DNA from 2 places in the Polaromonas vacuolata genome. Region 2 is predicted to be linked to the other one. Evidence: predicted binding sites of a transcription regulator. Region 2 holds the regulator's gene; the other holds the start of a gene.
The links. Region 2 encodes sigma-54, which starts transcription at its own class of promoters, with help from an activator protein. Its sites were predicted from a motif close to TGGCANGNAANCTGCTTT; they were not measured.

Region 1 (7,589 bases), 1.3 Mb from region 2:
CTGGCTGGAGGCTCGCTATGAGTTGGCTTTTTGTCCCGAACTGGCGCAAGACTCAGTTGCTCTGCGTCAAAAGGCTCACAGGGCCTGCGCGATTGTCTTGCCGCGAAAGACGCTACTCACCCGTGAACTCATCGCTTTCATGCCGCGGCTCAAGGTGGTGTGCCGGCTGCATACAGGCATTGACAACGCCGACCTAGAGGCTTGCAGGGAACGCGGCATCAAGGTCGTGCATGCGAGCAGTGCCAACCTCAGATCTAACGCGGAATATTTACTCAGTAGCTTGCTGCTTTTGTATAGGCGCGGCCTAGTGTCGTCCCTCATGGGGCGGCGCCTTGCCAGTGTCCCGATCGGTCGAGAGCTGCATGGCAGTACGGTGGCCATACTTGGACTGGCGCCCACAGCTCATATTCTGGCCAATATGTTGCACAGCCTAGGGGTTAAGTTAATTGGCTATGACCCCGTTGTGCCGCCTACAGCGCCGGTCTGGGCACAACTCAAGATAGAGGCAGTTTCGCTGCCTGAGATGATTGCCCGAGCTGATGCTGTGTCGGTGCAGATGCTGTATGCCCCCCGTTTTAAAGATTTCATCAACCATGCTTTGCTCGCTAACTGTAAGCCGCATCAGCTGTGGGTAGGCATTAGCCGCAGTGAGCTGTTCGAAGAACGCGCTCTGGCCGCTGCGTTAGTCGATGGTCGGATTGAAGCATTTATTCTTGATGGTGCCAGTTCCAGCTTTGCTGGACCAGACTCACCGCTGACGGGGATTAAAAGCTTCTTCATCACGCCGCGGCTTGCTCCCCACACCCGCGAGGCCAAACTGCGTTCGAGTTGGTTTTTGGCGCGTCGTCTGGATGAGGTGCTTAGCGCTCCTAGCGTTGATGCCAGTACTGACACCAGCTCTGATGCGATGGTGAGGCACCTGCCCATGGATATACCGATAGATATACCGATGGACATACCCATGTTGGCTTCGCCTTCACAGTGGGGTGAGTCGCCGTCTGGATTGAATGCTGGCCTTTGATCTCCGGCGAACAACCGCTTAAAAGCTAAGTCGGCTTTGCCAGAGCCGACTTTTTTTTCCTTTACAAACGCAGCAATTGCTCTTTAATTTTCTCCAGCGTCGCGCTGAAGTCGGCTAGTCGCTTGTGCTCTTGCGCCAGCACCGCCGGCGGCACCTTGGCCACGAAAGCTTCGTTAGCCAGTTTGGCGTTGACCTTGATCAATTCGCCTTCGAGGCGCGTAGCTTCTTTGCCCAGACGGGCTTTTTCTGCCACCACATCGACTTCCATGTGCAGACAAACACGTGCTTCACCAACCATGGCCACGGGTGCGGATTGCGCTGCTGCGGCCCAAGCGGCTTGATCATCAAACAACTTGACTTCGCTAAGTTTTGCCAACGACTTGAGCACCGGTGCGATGGTGTTCATAAAGTCGCTGTCGCCGACCACAAATAAAGGCAGGCGGGTGGCCGGTGAGACATTCATTTCGCCGCGCAGATTGCGGCAAGCGTCGACCAAGGTTTTGAGCTTGACCACATGGGCTTCAGCTTGCAAATCGATTTTTTCGCTTTGGCTTTGTGGGTATGCCGCTTGACCAATCAGCGGGCCTTTTTGCATGCCTGCGACGGGCGCGACTTTTTGCCAGAGCTCTTCGGTGATGAAGGGAATCAAGGGGTGAGCCATACGCAATATGCCTTCTAGCGTGCGTATCAAGGTACGGCGGGTGGCGCGTTTTTGTGCGTCTGTGCCGGTCTGAATTTGCACTTTTGCGATCTCTAAATACCAGTCGCAAAATTCGTCCCAGACGAATTGGTAAATGCTGCTAGCCACATTGTCTAAGCGGTAGTCAGCAAAGCCTTTGGCGATGTCGGCTTCAACTCGTTGCATGGTCGAGGAGATCCAGCGGTCGGCTTGCGAGAAGCTCAGGTAGTTGTGAAACTCCGCGCCCGGTGCGCATTGCGCCTTGGTGTGCTGGGCTAGGCCGCAGTCTTGGCCTTCGCAATTCATCAGCACAAAGCGAGTCGCGTTCCAGAGCTTGTTGCAAAAATTGCGATAGCCTTCGCAGCGCTTGCTGTCGAAATTGATGCTGCGACCCAAGCTTGCCAGTGAGGCAAAGGTAAAGCGCAGCGCGTCCGCGCCATAGGCGGGAATGCCGGCTGGGAATTCTTTCTCAGTGGTTTTACGCACCTGTGGTGCGGTCTCTGGCTTGCGCAGACCTTGTGAGCGTTTCTCTAATAATGGCGTTAATTCAATGCCATCAATCAAGTCAACCGGGTCCAGTACATTGCCCTCCGACTTGCTCATTTTCTTGCCTTGCGAGTCCTTCACCAAACCGTGGATGTAAACGTGTTTAAAAGGGACTTTGCCGGTGAAATGCTTGGTCATCATGATCATTCGGGCGACCCAAAAGAAGATGATGTCGTAGCCTGTGACAAGTACGCTTGACGGCAAAAACAAATCGAGCTCTTTGGTTTTTTCAGGCCAACCCAAAGATGAAAACGGCACCAGTGAGGATGAGTACCAGGTGTCAAGCACGTCTTCATCGCGGCGCAATGTTTTGCCGGGCGCTTGTTTTTGGGCGTCTTCTTCGTTGGCGGCGACGTAGACTTTGCCGTCCTCGTCATACCAAGCTGGAATCTGGTGGCCCCACCAGAGCTGGCGCGAAATACACCAGTCTTGGATATTGTTCATCCACTGGTTGTAGGTGTTGACCCATTGCTCGGGCACAAAACTGACTTCGCCGTCGCTGACAGCATCACGCGCTTTTTGGGCGATGGATTTGCCGGTTGGGTCGCTCTCGCTGACCTTGCTCATGGCGACAAACCACTGGTCGGTCAACATCGGTTCGACCACCGCGCCGGTCCGGGCACAGACGGGTACGGTGTTTTTATGCGGTACGGCTTTTTGCAAAAAGCCACCTTTTTCTAAGTCCACCAGCAAAGCTTTACGGCAGTCGTAGCGGTCCAGACCTTGGTAAGCCGCAGGACCGTTCTCATTGATCTTGGCGTCTAGCGTGAAGATGGTAATTAGCGGTAAGTCGTGGCGCAGCGACACGGCATAGTCGTTAAAGTCGTGCGCGCCGGTTATCTTGACGCAGCCGCTGCCGAATTCACGGTCCACAAAGTCGTCCGCAATCACCGGAATTGAGCGATCGCACATTGGCAAGTCAACGCGCTGGCCAATCAGGTGCTTGTAACGCGGGTCTTCGGGGTGTACGGCCAGCGCGCCGTCGGCCAACATGGTCTCGGGGCGGGTAGTGGCGATGTGCATGCCGCGCATCGGATTGCCATCGGCGTCTAGCTGTGGGCCGTCGCTAAAGCGGTATTCGATATGCCACATAAAGCTGTCGCGGTCTTCGTTTTCAACTTCCAAATCAGACACCGCCGATTTGAGCACCGGGTCCCAGTTGACTAAGCGCTTGCCGCGGTAAATCAGGCCTTGCTCATAGAGCTGGACAAAGGTGGAGGTCACTACCTTGGACATTTTGCTGTCCATGGTGAAGTACTCGTATTTCCAAGACACCGAGTCGCCCATGCGGCGCATCTGGCGCGTGATGGTGGCGCCGGACTCTTCCTTCCACTCCCACACCTTGGCGACAAAATTCTTGCGGCCTAGGTCGTGGCGGGTTTTGCCTTCGGCTTGTAGTTTGCGCTCGACCACAATTTGCGTGGCAATGCCCGCATGGTCGGTGCCCGGCACCCACAGGGTGTTGTGGCCCAACATACGGTGGTAGCGGGTGAGCGAGTCCATGATGGTTTGGTTAAACGCATGACCCATGTGCAGCGTGCCGGTGACATTGGGCGGCGGTAATTGCACGGAAAAAGATTCTTTTTGCGCGTCCAGCGTTGGGTCGTACTGACCGCTTTGCTCCCACAGATCGCCCCATTTGGCCTCAATCGCTGCGGGCTCAAAAGACTTGGCCAAGCTGTCTAACGCAGGGGTGGGCGCGAATACTTTGATGGCTTCTGGCGGAGTGGACGCTGGGGGAGTTGCTGCTTGTGTCATGGGGGCAATGAGAAAGCGGCATCCGGGAATGCCGCTTGTGGGTTGTGAGGGAGTTGGCTTTATTTTATTCGACTCCGCACTGGCTATTGTTTTGCGCTTGTTTGCTACGTTTATAAGCCTGTAGACATATCGAATTTAGGCATCAGAGATGCTGGCTTAGGGAGTAGACATACAGGATGAATAACCTGCATCCGCACAGTGCCATTGGCTTAATCATGCCTAAGCAGTGCTCTGCGGCAGGAGAGGACAAAAGGAATTTTTAGTTGGCACAGTAGTTGCATTGTGGTTGATGTCTGCGATTGAACGCCAATCTTTTGGAGTCGGATCTTGTAAGCGCTCTCCAACCTTCTAACGCAAGCCCTTAGCCCCAATAAAAGGAAAAAAATGGCCTACCTCGCCCCTTCAGAGTTTGTCACCAAAATGGTTGACGCCGGTGAAGCCAAAATCTTCATGTCCACCCGGGACACCCTCATCCGAGCCTTTATGGCGGGTGCGATTTTGGCTTTAGCAGCAGCTTTTGCCGTCACTATCAACGTGCAAACTGGCCAACCCTTGGCTGGTGCCATCCTTTTTCCCGTGGGCTTTTGTATTTTGTATCTGCTGGGTTTTGATCTGCTAACGGGCGTGATGACGCTTTGCCCGTTGGCATTAATAGACAAGCGCCCGGGCGTTACTTTGCGCGGTGTGCTGCGTAACTGGTGGCTGGTGTTTGTGGGCAATTTCGCAGGTGCTTTCACTGTGGCTTTGATGATGGCGGTCATTTTTACCTTTGGCTTTGAAACAGCGCCTGGCAAGGTAGGTGAAGCCATTGGTCACATCGGTGAAAGTCGCACACTGGGTTATGCCTCACATGGTGCTGGCGGTATGTTGACTTTGTTTCTTCGCGGTGTGTTGTGTAACTGGATGGTGTCTACCGGCGTTGTTGGCGCAATGATGTCCACCACCGTGTCGGGCAAAGTGATAGCCATGTGGATGCCAATCATGTTGTTTTTCTATATGGGTTTTGAGCATTCCGTCGTAAACATGTTTTTGTTCCCCTCGGGCTTGATGTTGGGCGGTAACTTCTCCCTTTATGACTACCTTATCTGGAACGAGATTCCCACGGTATTGGGTAATTTGGTGGGTGGCGTGGCTTTTGTCGGTCTGGCTCTGTACTCGACCCATTTGCGCACCGCGCCTAAGCGTGTTGCTTAAGCCTATTTTTTATAACTGACGTGACAGCATTGGTGCACTGTTGCACCAAGCTGGCGTATAAATTTTCTAAATTAAACCTGAAAGTAAAACTATGAATCGCAACGACGTAACCGAGATGATTATTGGTGTAAAGATAGCCAAGAGCATCAAGTGGTCTGATGTGGCTGAACAAGTCGGCCTGTCTAAAGAATGGGTCACAGCCGGGTGCTTAGGCCAGATGACTTTTGATGCCACTCAAGCCGCCAAGGTGGGGGAAGTATTTGATTTACCCGCAGCAGCCATCGCATTGCTTCAAGTGGTGCCCTACAAAGGCTCATTGATTACCGCCGTGCCTACTGACCCTTTGATTTATCGCTTTTACGAACTCATCAGCGTTTATGGCACCACGTTCAAAGCCCTCATTCACGAGGAATTTGGCGACGGCATCATGTCAGCCATTGACTTCAAGATGAACTTGGCGCGTGAGCCTCATGCCATGGGTGACCGGGTTAGCATCACTATGTCGGGCAAATTTTTGCCATACAAATCCTATTGATTGTGTTTCTCCTTAGGCTGCAGCGGCTAAGGCTGCATGCCTAGCGGGCTCACCACCATACTTCACGCTTATGCAAATCTCGGTTGGCCAGTACTCTGACAAAGGTCGAAAGGCGGTTAACCAAGATTTTTGTGATTTCCGTATTCCCGATGAACCTCAGCTCAGTGCCAAAGGCATAGTAGTTGCACTGGCTGACGGTATCAGCAGCAGCCAAGTCAGCCAAATCGCCAGCAAGGCAGCAGTCACGGGATTTATCGAAGACTACTACTGCACTTCTGACGCGTGGTCGGTTAAAACCTCGGCTGAACGTGTGCTAGTGGCCACCAATGCTTGGCTGTCTGGTCAGACCCGGCAAAGCCCTTATCGCTTTGACAAAGACCGGGGCTATGTCTGCACTTTTAGTGCGTTGGTGCTTAAGTCCACCACGGCACACTTACTTCATGTGGGCGACAGCCGCATTTACCGTCTGAGCGGTCAGTCGCTGGAGCAACTCACCAGCGATCACCGCATTTGGTTATCTTCGGAGCAAAGCTATCTCAGTCGGGCTTTGGGTGCAGACTCGCAACTCGAAGTGGACTACAAAGCCCTACCGCTAGCGCTTGGCGATGTATTTTTATTAGCCACTGACGGCGTGTTTGAGTTCGCTGAGCCTGAGTTTTTGGTGACGACTTTGCACAATGGATTGGCCCAAGCACATGGGCTAGATGCTGCGGCTAAGCTAATCGTCGAGCATGCCCTAGCGCGGGGCAGTACTGACAATCTCACCGCGCAAATCGTGTTTATAAAGGCATTGCCTGCACCTTCTGCGGGCGAAATGCCAGAACGCTTGCGCCAGCTCTTACTGCCGCCACTGCTGAGCGCCCGCACAGAGTTTGACGGCTACAGCATAGTGCGTGAGATTCACAGCAGCAGCCGCAGCCACGTTTATTTAGCCCTAGACAACGCCAGTCAAACCACGGTGGCGCTGAAAACGCCAGGCGTTGATATGCATTTAGACGCGGCGCATTTAGAGCGCTTTTTGCTTGAAGAATGGGTTGCCCGGCGACTCAATAGTCCCTACATCCTCAAACCCATGCCGCCCGAGCGTGAGCGCCACTACGTCTATGTGGTTAACGAGTTCATCCAAGGCCAGACCTTGGCCCAGTGGATGATTGATCACCCCAAACCCAGCCTTGATACGGTCAGGGCCTTGGTGGTGCAAATTAGCAAGGGCTTGCAGGCGTTTCACCGGCTAGAGATGTTGCACCAGGACTTACGCCCAGAAAATATACTCATAGACCACACCGGCACGGTCAAGATTATTGATTTCGGTGCTACCCGCGTCGCTGGCCTGGCCGAAACCGCAGCGCTAGGCACGCTAGAGCACATTTTGGGAACCCCTCAATACACTGCGCCTGAGTATTTTTTAGGCGAGCCGGGCAGTAGCCGGTCTGACTTGTTTTCGCTGGGTGTGTTGACCTATCAAATGCTGACTGGTGAACTTCCTTTTGGCGCCGAAGTTGCCAAAACTCGCACTGTTCTGGCTCAGCGTAATCTGCGCTACAACTGCGCATTAGCGGATGACCGTGAAGTGCCAAGTTGGATTGACGCCGTGTTGCGCAAGGCAGTCAACCCGAACCCCGAGAAACGCTACCAAGAACTTTCAGAGTTTGTGTTTGATCTGCACCAACCCAACGCCGAATTTGTAAACAGCCGCCGCGCACCATTTTTAGAGCGCAATCCTTTGCTGTTTTGGAAGCTGCTGAGCTTGTCGCTGGCATTAGCCTGCTTGGCGTTGATCGCAGGATATAGCCGCGCTTGAGATAAAAAAAGTGCGGGTTCCGAATCTTTAATGAATCGCGGATTCAAGTCTGAAG
Region 2 (7,589 bases):
GGCCGTCCAGCCGGCGTAGTTTTTCTTCCAGTGCGCGGACAGCTGTGGAAAAAATTCAGACGCTTGCTCGCCGGTTTCGGTTTGGGCTTGCTCGCGTCCGGGGTTGTTGCTGCGGTCGCGGCTAACTTGTGGGGATTCGTCGCGCGCCACGGGTTGACCAAACTCGTCAATGTTTTGGCCTTGAAACTGGCTGCGCCTTTGGTCTCTGCCTTGCAGCGCGGGTATGCCAGCTACGCCGGCGACGTCGATACGTTCACCATAGGGTGGATTAACCAGCATCACGCCGGAGGCGACTGGCGGCATACGCTGGAGTGCGTCGCCACCTCTGAACTGAACTGCGCCAGCAACACCGGCGCGCTCTGCGTTGCGCTCAGAAAAGTCGACCATACGAAACGACACATCACTGCCAAAGACTTCTGCCGTGGGCTCGGTAATAGCTGCTTCGGCTTGGTCTAGCAAGCCGTCCCAGACGTGGGCTTGAAACGGTAAATACTTTTGAAAAGCAAAGCGACGGTTAATGCCGGGCGCGATGTTGCAGGCAATTTGCGCCGCTTCGATGGCAATCGTGCCGGAGCCGCAGCAGGGGTCATAAAGTGCTACGCCTTGCTTGCACAATTCATCCCAGCCGCTGGCGGCGATCATGGCGGCGGCCAAGGTTTCTTTCAGTGGTGCATCGCCTTTGTCTTCGCGCCAGCCGCGTTTAAACAGTGGCTCGCCTGAACTGTCGATATAAATCGTCACGGTTTCTGTGGTCAGGTGGACGTAGACGCGCACATCTGGCCAGCGCGTGTCGACATCGGGACGGACATCGAACTTGTCGCGAAAACGGTCGGCAATCGCGTCTTTGATTTTTAGCGCGGCAAAGTTCAAGCTGGTCAGCGGGCTGTGCTGGGCGGTGATCTCAACCTTAAAGGTTTGCTTGGGCGTGAACCAAATTTCCCACGCCACTTCGGCGGCGGCGTTGTAGAGGTCTTGCTCGCTGCGGTATTGGCGGTGTTGCAACTCGATCAACACGCGCTGGGCTAGGCGGCTGTGCAGATTCAGCAGCATGGCATCGCGCCACGAGGCTTGCAGCTGTACGCCGGCGCGCCAGGCTTTGCCGTCTATGCCGGTGACGCGTTTGATCTCGGTGGCCAGCAAGGTTTCGACGCCGGCGGCGCAGGGTAGGAATAGTTGAAGTTGGTTCATAGTTCTAGATTCAGGTGAGGGCTTTGCGCAGGCTTGCCGGCGCTATGCGCAGGGCTTCCCGGTACTTGGCGACGGTGCGGCGTGCACATTCAATGCCTTGCTCTTTGAGCATTTCGGATATCTGATTGTCGCTCAGTGGTTTTTTTAAACTCTCTGAGCTCACAAACTGCTTAATCAGCGCGCGCACTGCGGTGCTAGATGCGTTGCCGCCGGTTTCTGTGCCCAGCGCTGAGCCGAAGAAATACTTCAGCTCAAAAGTGCCAAACGGCGTGCTCATGTATTTGGCGGTGGTCACGCGTGAGATGGTCGATTCATGCAGACCGAGCTCGTCTGCGATCTCGCGCAGCACCAGCGGCCGCATGGCTAACTCACCGTGGGTGAAGAAGTTTTTCTGGCGCTCGACGATGGCGGTGCTGACTCGCAAAATGGTGTCAAAGCGCTGCTGTATGTTTTTGATAAACCAGCGCGCTTCTTGCAAGCGCTGGGTGAGTGCCGGGCCGCCTTGGCCTTTGTGTTGCTTCAGGGCGTTGGCGTAGATGTCGTGCACGCGTAGACGCGGCATTACGTCGCTGTTAAGCGCGACCTTAAACCCTTTGGCGACTTTGGTGACCAGCACATCGGGCACGATTAGGTTGCGCTCAACATTGATAAAGCGCCGGCCCGGTTTGGGGTCAAGTCTGGCGATGAGAGCAATCGCTGCGCGTATGACGGCGTCAGGAAATCCGCACAGATGAACTAAGCGCTTGATGTCGCGCTTGGCCAGTAACTCCATGGGTTGGCGACAAATAGCCTTGGCCGCACTCACCGCTTGGCTGCTTTCACATTCGAGCAGTTGCAGGCTTAGGCATTCGGCCAAGTGGCGTGCGCCTACGCCGGCGGGCTCCATGTGTTGCAGCAGCTTGAGGGCAATTGTGAAGTGCTGTTCTAGATCTTCACGGTCTTCGAGCTGCTCGGGTTCAGCGCCGGCTAGACCTGCGGCGAGCGAGCTTAGGCTGTCTTCCAAATAGCCATCGTCGTTGAGTGATTCGATTAAAAAGTACAGCGCGGCGCGGTCTTCTTCAGACAAGCGCAGGCTAAGCGCTTGGCGGTGCAGATGGTCTTGCAGCGACTCATGGCTGCGGGCCAAATCAGAGGCATCGGCGTCGCTGTCATCGCCATTGTTTTTACGTGGCTGAGCGTCGCCGCCCCATTCGCCGTCGTCTGCTGAGGTCTCTACTGTGCCGTCGCCGTCCCAGCTTTCTTCGAGCTTGGCTTCAGAGCTGATCTCGGGCGTGCTGTCGTTGTCGTTTGAGTTTTCGCTAGTGCTTTGACTGCTGCTGGTCGAGTCGTGGGAGGGCGTGAATTCGGCGACGGATTCAAATTCTTGAGCCTCTTGACTGACCGGCGAGTCAACTTGGTCTAGGCCGAAGTCCTCGCGCGCTGCGCTGTCTTCGGATTGCTCTAGAAAAGGGTTTTCGTCCAGCATTTGTTCGACTTCTTGGCTGAGCTCTAAGGTCGAGAGTTGCAGCAGGCGAATCGATTGCTGCAACTGGGGCGTGAGCGCCAGATGCTGCGAGACGCGCAGTGACAAGCCTTGTTTCATCTGCGCTGTGCCTACATTCGGAAATGTTCGCCCAGATAGACCCGGCGCACATCTGCGTTGTTGACGATTTCTGTTGGCGTGCCGTTGGCCAGAACTTGGCCGTCGCTGATGATGTAGGCGTGGTCGCAAATGCCCAGTGTCTCGCGCACGTTGTGGTCGGTGATCAAAACACCTATGCCGCGGGCTTTTAAAAAGCCGATGATGCGTTGAATTTCGATCACGGCAATCGGATCAATGCCAGCAAACGGCTCGTCAAGCAAGATAAAGCGCGGCTGGGTGGCTAGTGCGCGGGCGATTTCGACGCGGCGGCGCTCACCACCGGACAGCGCTAGCGCTGGCGAGTCGCGCAGATGGGAGACGCGCAAGTCTTCTAGCAAGGTGTCTAAGCGCTGATCAATGGCCGTTTTGCTGAGTGGTTTGCCGGCAGCATCGTATTGCAGTTCCAACACTGCGCGCACATTTTCTTGTACTGTAAGTTTGCGAAAGATAGAGGCTTCCTGCGGCAGATAGCTCAGGCCCAGACTGGCACGCCGGTGTATGGGCATGTTTTCTATCGGCTGGCCGTCAATGCTGATGTTGCCGGCATCGGCGCGCACCAAACCCACAATCATGTAGAAAGAAGTGGTTTTGCCAGCCCCGTTAGGGCCTAGTAAACCCACGACTTCGCCATTTTTGACGGCTAGCGAAATGTCTTTAACTACCTTGCGGCTGCCGTAGGCTTTTTGTAGACCGTTGGCTATTAACTGGCTGGTGCCTGGTACGGCGTTGCTGGCGCTCGATGCGTTGAGTGGTGAGGTGGTGTTACCCGATTGCATGCGTTTCTTAGTTTTTGTCCGCGCCCAAGCGCAGGCTAGGGCGTAGCACCGGGCCGGGGGTAGTTGTTGGCGCTACTTTGGGCGGCGCTGCTGCTGTGCGTGGTGAGAGCAGGGCGCGTACCCGGCCAGTGGGGTTGGCGGCAGTGCTGTTTTTCGCGCCGCCGTCTACTGTGAAGACATCGGTGTTGTTGTTGTAGGTAATTAAGGCACCGCTTGTCTCATCGACTAAGGTAGTACCGTTGTAGCGGCGCAGTTCAGCGCGGCGGGTGAATTTGACAATGTCGGCTTGACTGTCGTACTCGATTAATTCGCCTTCGCCTTCAATGTACTCGTCAACTCCTTCGCGCTTTTTGCGGTAGAAGGCTCGCTTGCCTGCGGGCGCGATGACGGTGGCAAATTGATAGCCTTGGGGGTCTTGGCGCACATCGACGCGCTCACCACGAATAATGGTGGTGCCCTTGGTGATCACCACATTGCCAGTGAAAACGCTGGTTTGCTTGAGGTCGTCGTAGCGCAGTGCGTCCGCCTCAGCATTCATGGGCATATCGCGGTCGGCTTTTGGCGCACTTTGGGCGTAAGCTGCTGTCGCGGAAAGGGCTGTCACGGTTGCCAGGACAGCCATCAGGGCGTGGAGTTTTTTCATAAGGGGCACGAATCTTGCTGCATAGATTGTTTATTGTAGCCATGCGTTTGAACGCTCAGCTTTTGCAATGTATCTGATTGCCACAGCGTCAAAGTGAGCGTAACAAAATAAGAAGAACACAAAAAAAGCCCGCTGCAAAAATTGCGGCGGGCTTTGGGCGCTGGCGCGCTTTCAAACCAATGCGTAACCGGGTGAAAGCGACGCTATAGGCTGCTTAGGCTTTGATCTGCAAGCCAACCAAATAATCGACCACCGTCAGAGCGCGTTCCATAGACTGGGCTTGCGAGCCCGAGGTGTAATACTTTCCTGCAATGCCTAAAGCCGGCACGCCATCGACCTTGTAGGCGTCTTGCAATTGCACCGCCTTGCGCACCTTGGTCACCACTGGGAATGACTCGTAGGCTTGCATGAACTTGGCCTTGTCAACGCCTTGCTTGGCGATCCAGTTGGCGATTTGCTCGGCGTTGTTCAGGGTTTGTTTTTCAACGTGAATTGCATAAAAAACCTTGGCGTGCAAGTCGCCTAAACGGTTCATGCCTTCGAGCACGTAGTAAAGCCGCTGCTGAGGCTCAAAATCGGGCCGGAAGGCAATCGGAGCGCGTCTAAAGCTCACGTTTTTGGACATCTTGGCTAGCCATGCCGTGAGTTGCGGCTCAAAAGCGTTGCAGTGCGGGCAGCTGTACCAGAAGAACTCGACTACTTCGACTTTGCCGGCGGGTGCTTCGGTTGGTGCTGGCCTGTCCAGCAGCAGGTAATCACTGCCTTCTTTTGGCGCTTTGGCTTGGGCTTGTGCAAGGTTTGGCAATAACAGGCCGCTGCTTGCTGCGGTGGCGGCTACGGCTGATAGTGAGAATTCACGTCTTTGCATGGATATCGTCTTTCTTGGCTTAGGCCGAATAAATAGAGGAATGAAAAAATTCTGGCGCGGCAGGCTTGCCCCAACACAGTGTTTGACGGCTTAACGACAGAAAGTTCAGGTTTATCGCTGGATCCTTACCAAAGCGGTTTCTACCGAGCTTGCATCCAGCTTCTCTTTAATTTTGTCGGCCTCGGCTTTTTTGTCAAATGGCCCCAGTCGAACACGGTAAATCATGCTGCCCGATTGCTCGCGTTCGCTGACTTTGGCCTGAAAACCCAGCAAAGAAAGCTTGGCGCGTTGCTGCTCGGCGTCCTGAGGTGTGCGAAAAGCGCCGGCTTGAATGAAGTAGTTAAACGGATCGGTACTAGGCGCCGCAGCTGCTACTGGCTTTGTGCTGATTTTGTCCATCGGTTTTGCCGCCGCTTTGGCTTTGGCCAAGTCGCCCAGTGGATCGGAAGAAGGGGCTTTGCCTTCGTCGACGGTATTGGGTGGCGCAGCGGTTAAAGCAGGTGGTTGCATAGCGGGTGCTGTGCTGTCTTGATTAAGTGTGCCGGACGCGCTGGCGGCGCTTCTGGCGGGGTTTTTGCCGGCCAATGCTGCGTTCGGGTCCCAATCCTTGTTTTTCTTGGCTTCAGCAGCGTCGTTCTCGGCGCCGTGTGACTGGCCTTTGGTGAGAAAGGGAATCGGTACTTTGGTGACATACACCGCGACTGCCAGCGCCGCGCCCAAGCCTAGCAATACGCCAAGCACCAAGCCCAGTATGGTTCCGCCGGCCTGAGGCTTGCGTGTTGGTTTGTTCATAAGCTTGAAAATCTCCCGTTTGTCATGGCCTGCATTTTTAGCGGCATGTGTTGCTGTTTGTTTAGGCGGTCTTGAATTGCTGAAATGGCTTTACATCTTGCGCGGTGCGCTAACGCCCAGCACTTCCAGACCATTGTGCAATACCTGCGCAGTCGCCGCTACCAGCGCTAAGCGGGCGAGTTTGACGGCTTGGTCGTCGACCAAAATCCGCTCAGCGTCATAGTAGCTGTGGTAGCAGGCGGCGAGTTCGCGCAGGTAAAACGCCACATCGTGGGGCGCAAAGCCGCTGGCCGCGTTGGTCAGCATATCGGGATATTTGGCCAGCAGCAGCATCAAGGCTTGGGCTTGCGGGCTGGTCAGTGGCGCGAGGTCTACGCTATCGAGTGTGGCGAGCTCGCCACCCCAAGCTGCGAGCACCGAGCAGATTCGCGCATGTGCATATTGAACGTAATAGACCGGGTTTTCATTGTTCTTGGCCAGCGCCAAGTCGATGTCGAAAATGTATTCGGTGTCGGGTTTGCGGCTGAGCAGGAAAAAGCGCACGGCGTCTGCGCTAGTCCACTCAATCAAATCACGCAGCGTCACATAACTGCCGGCGCGCTTGGAGATTTTTACTTCCACGCCGTTGCGCATGACTCGCACCATGGTGTGCAAAACGTAGTCGGGGTAGCCCAGCGGCACGCCGGCGTCGGCTGCCTGCAGGCCAGCTCTGACGCGGGCAATCGTGCCGTGGTGGTCCATGCCTTGGATGTTGATGGCGCGGCTAAAGCCGCGTTCCCACTTGGCCAAGTGGTAGGCCACATCGGGCACGAAGTAGGTGTAGCTGCCGTCGCCTTTGCGCATCACGCGGTCTTTGTCGTCGCCGTAGTCGGTGGACTTTAGCCACAGCGCGCCGTCGAGCTCGTAAGTTTTGCCGGCTTCTTTGAGCCGCTCAACCGTGGACTCGACCCGGCCCGAGCTGTATAGGCTGGACTCTAAGTAGTAGTTATCAAAGCGTACCGAAAAAGCTTGCAAGTCTAGGTCTTGCTCGCGGCGCAGATAGGCAACCGCGAATTGGCGAATCGCATCCAAGTCTTCAATATCGCCCGTGGCCGTGACTTCGCGGTCGTCTGATCGCACGGTTTTAAGCGCGACGAAATCGGCCGCGATCTCGGCAATATAGTCGCCGTTGTAGGCGTTTTCTAACCACAGCGGATCGCCCGGGTTGATGCCCTTGGCTCTGGCTTGGGTGCTGGTGGCCAAGGTGTGAATTTGAACGCCGGCATCGTTGTAGTAAAACTCGCGAAACACGTCTACGCCCTGAGTGGCAAAGAGTTTGCAGATCGCATCACCCAAGGCGGCTTGCCGGCCATGGCCTACATGCAGCGGGCCAGTTGGGTTGGCTGAGACAAATTCGACCAGCGTGCGCTCGCCGGTCAGTGGCTTGACGCCGTAGACGCTACCGGCTTTTAGTATGTCGCGCACGGTTTCTTGTTTCGCTTCGGGTTTGAGGCGGATGTTGATAAAGCCTGGGCCGGCAATTTCAATCGCCTCTACCCAGCGGTCAAAGACTGGATTGGCCAGCAGCAGCAGGCGCAGGCTGTCGGCGACTTGGCGCGGGTTGAGCTTGAGGCTTTTGGCCAGTTGCATGGCCGCGGTGCAGGCAAAGTCGCCATGGGCGGCTACCTTGGGAGATTCAAAGGCGGCTTTTGCGCCGGCGCC

Region 1: HC248_RS04500 (formate/nitrite transporter family protein) is a predicted target of sigma-54. The motif match lies at 4,269-4,286, and genes of this name have one in related genera.

The regions. Positions count from the first base shown of each region.
Region 1 covers NZ_CP051461.1:949,224-956,812, forward strand. The annotation lists gene HC248_RS04490 (NAD(P)-dependent oxidoreductase) at 1-1,021, shown strand, start outside; gene HC248_RS04495 (valine--tRNA ligase) at 1,083-4,004, opposite strand; gene HC248_RS04500 (formate/nitrite transporter family protein) at 4,389-5,198, shown strand; gene cynS (cyanase) at 5,290-5,733, shown strand; gene HC248_RS04510 (bifunctional protein-serine/threonine kinase/phosphatase) at 5,804-7,534, shown strand.
Region 2 covers NZ_CP051461.1:3,520,706-3,528,294, reverse strand. The annotation lists gene HC248_RS16075 (THUMP domain-containing class I SAM-dependent RNA methyltransferase) at 1-1,188, opposite strand, end outside; gene HC248_RS16070 (RNA polymerase factor sigma-54) at 1,199-2,770, opposite strand; gene lptB (LPS export ABC transporter ATP-binding protein) at 2,782-3,585, opposite strand; gene lptA (lipopolysaccharide transport periplasmic protein LptA) at 3,593-4,207, opposite strand; gene HC248_RS16055 (thiol:disulfide interchange protein DsbA/DsbL) at 4,443-5,096, opposite strand; gene HC248_RS16050 (SPOR domain-containing protein) at 5,208-5,888, opposite strand; gene argS (arginine--tRNA ligase) at 5,979-7,589, opposite strand, start outside.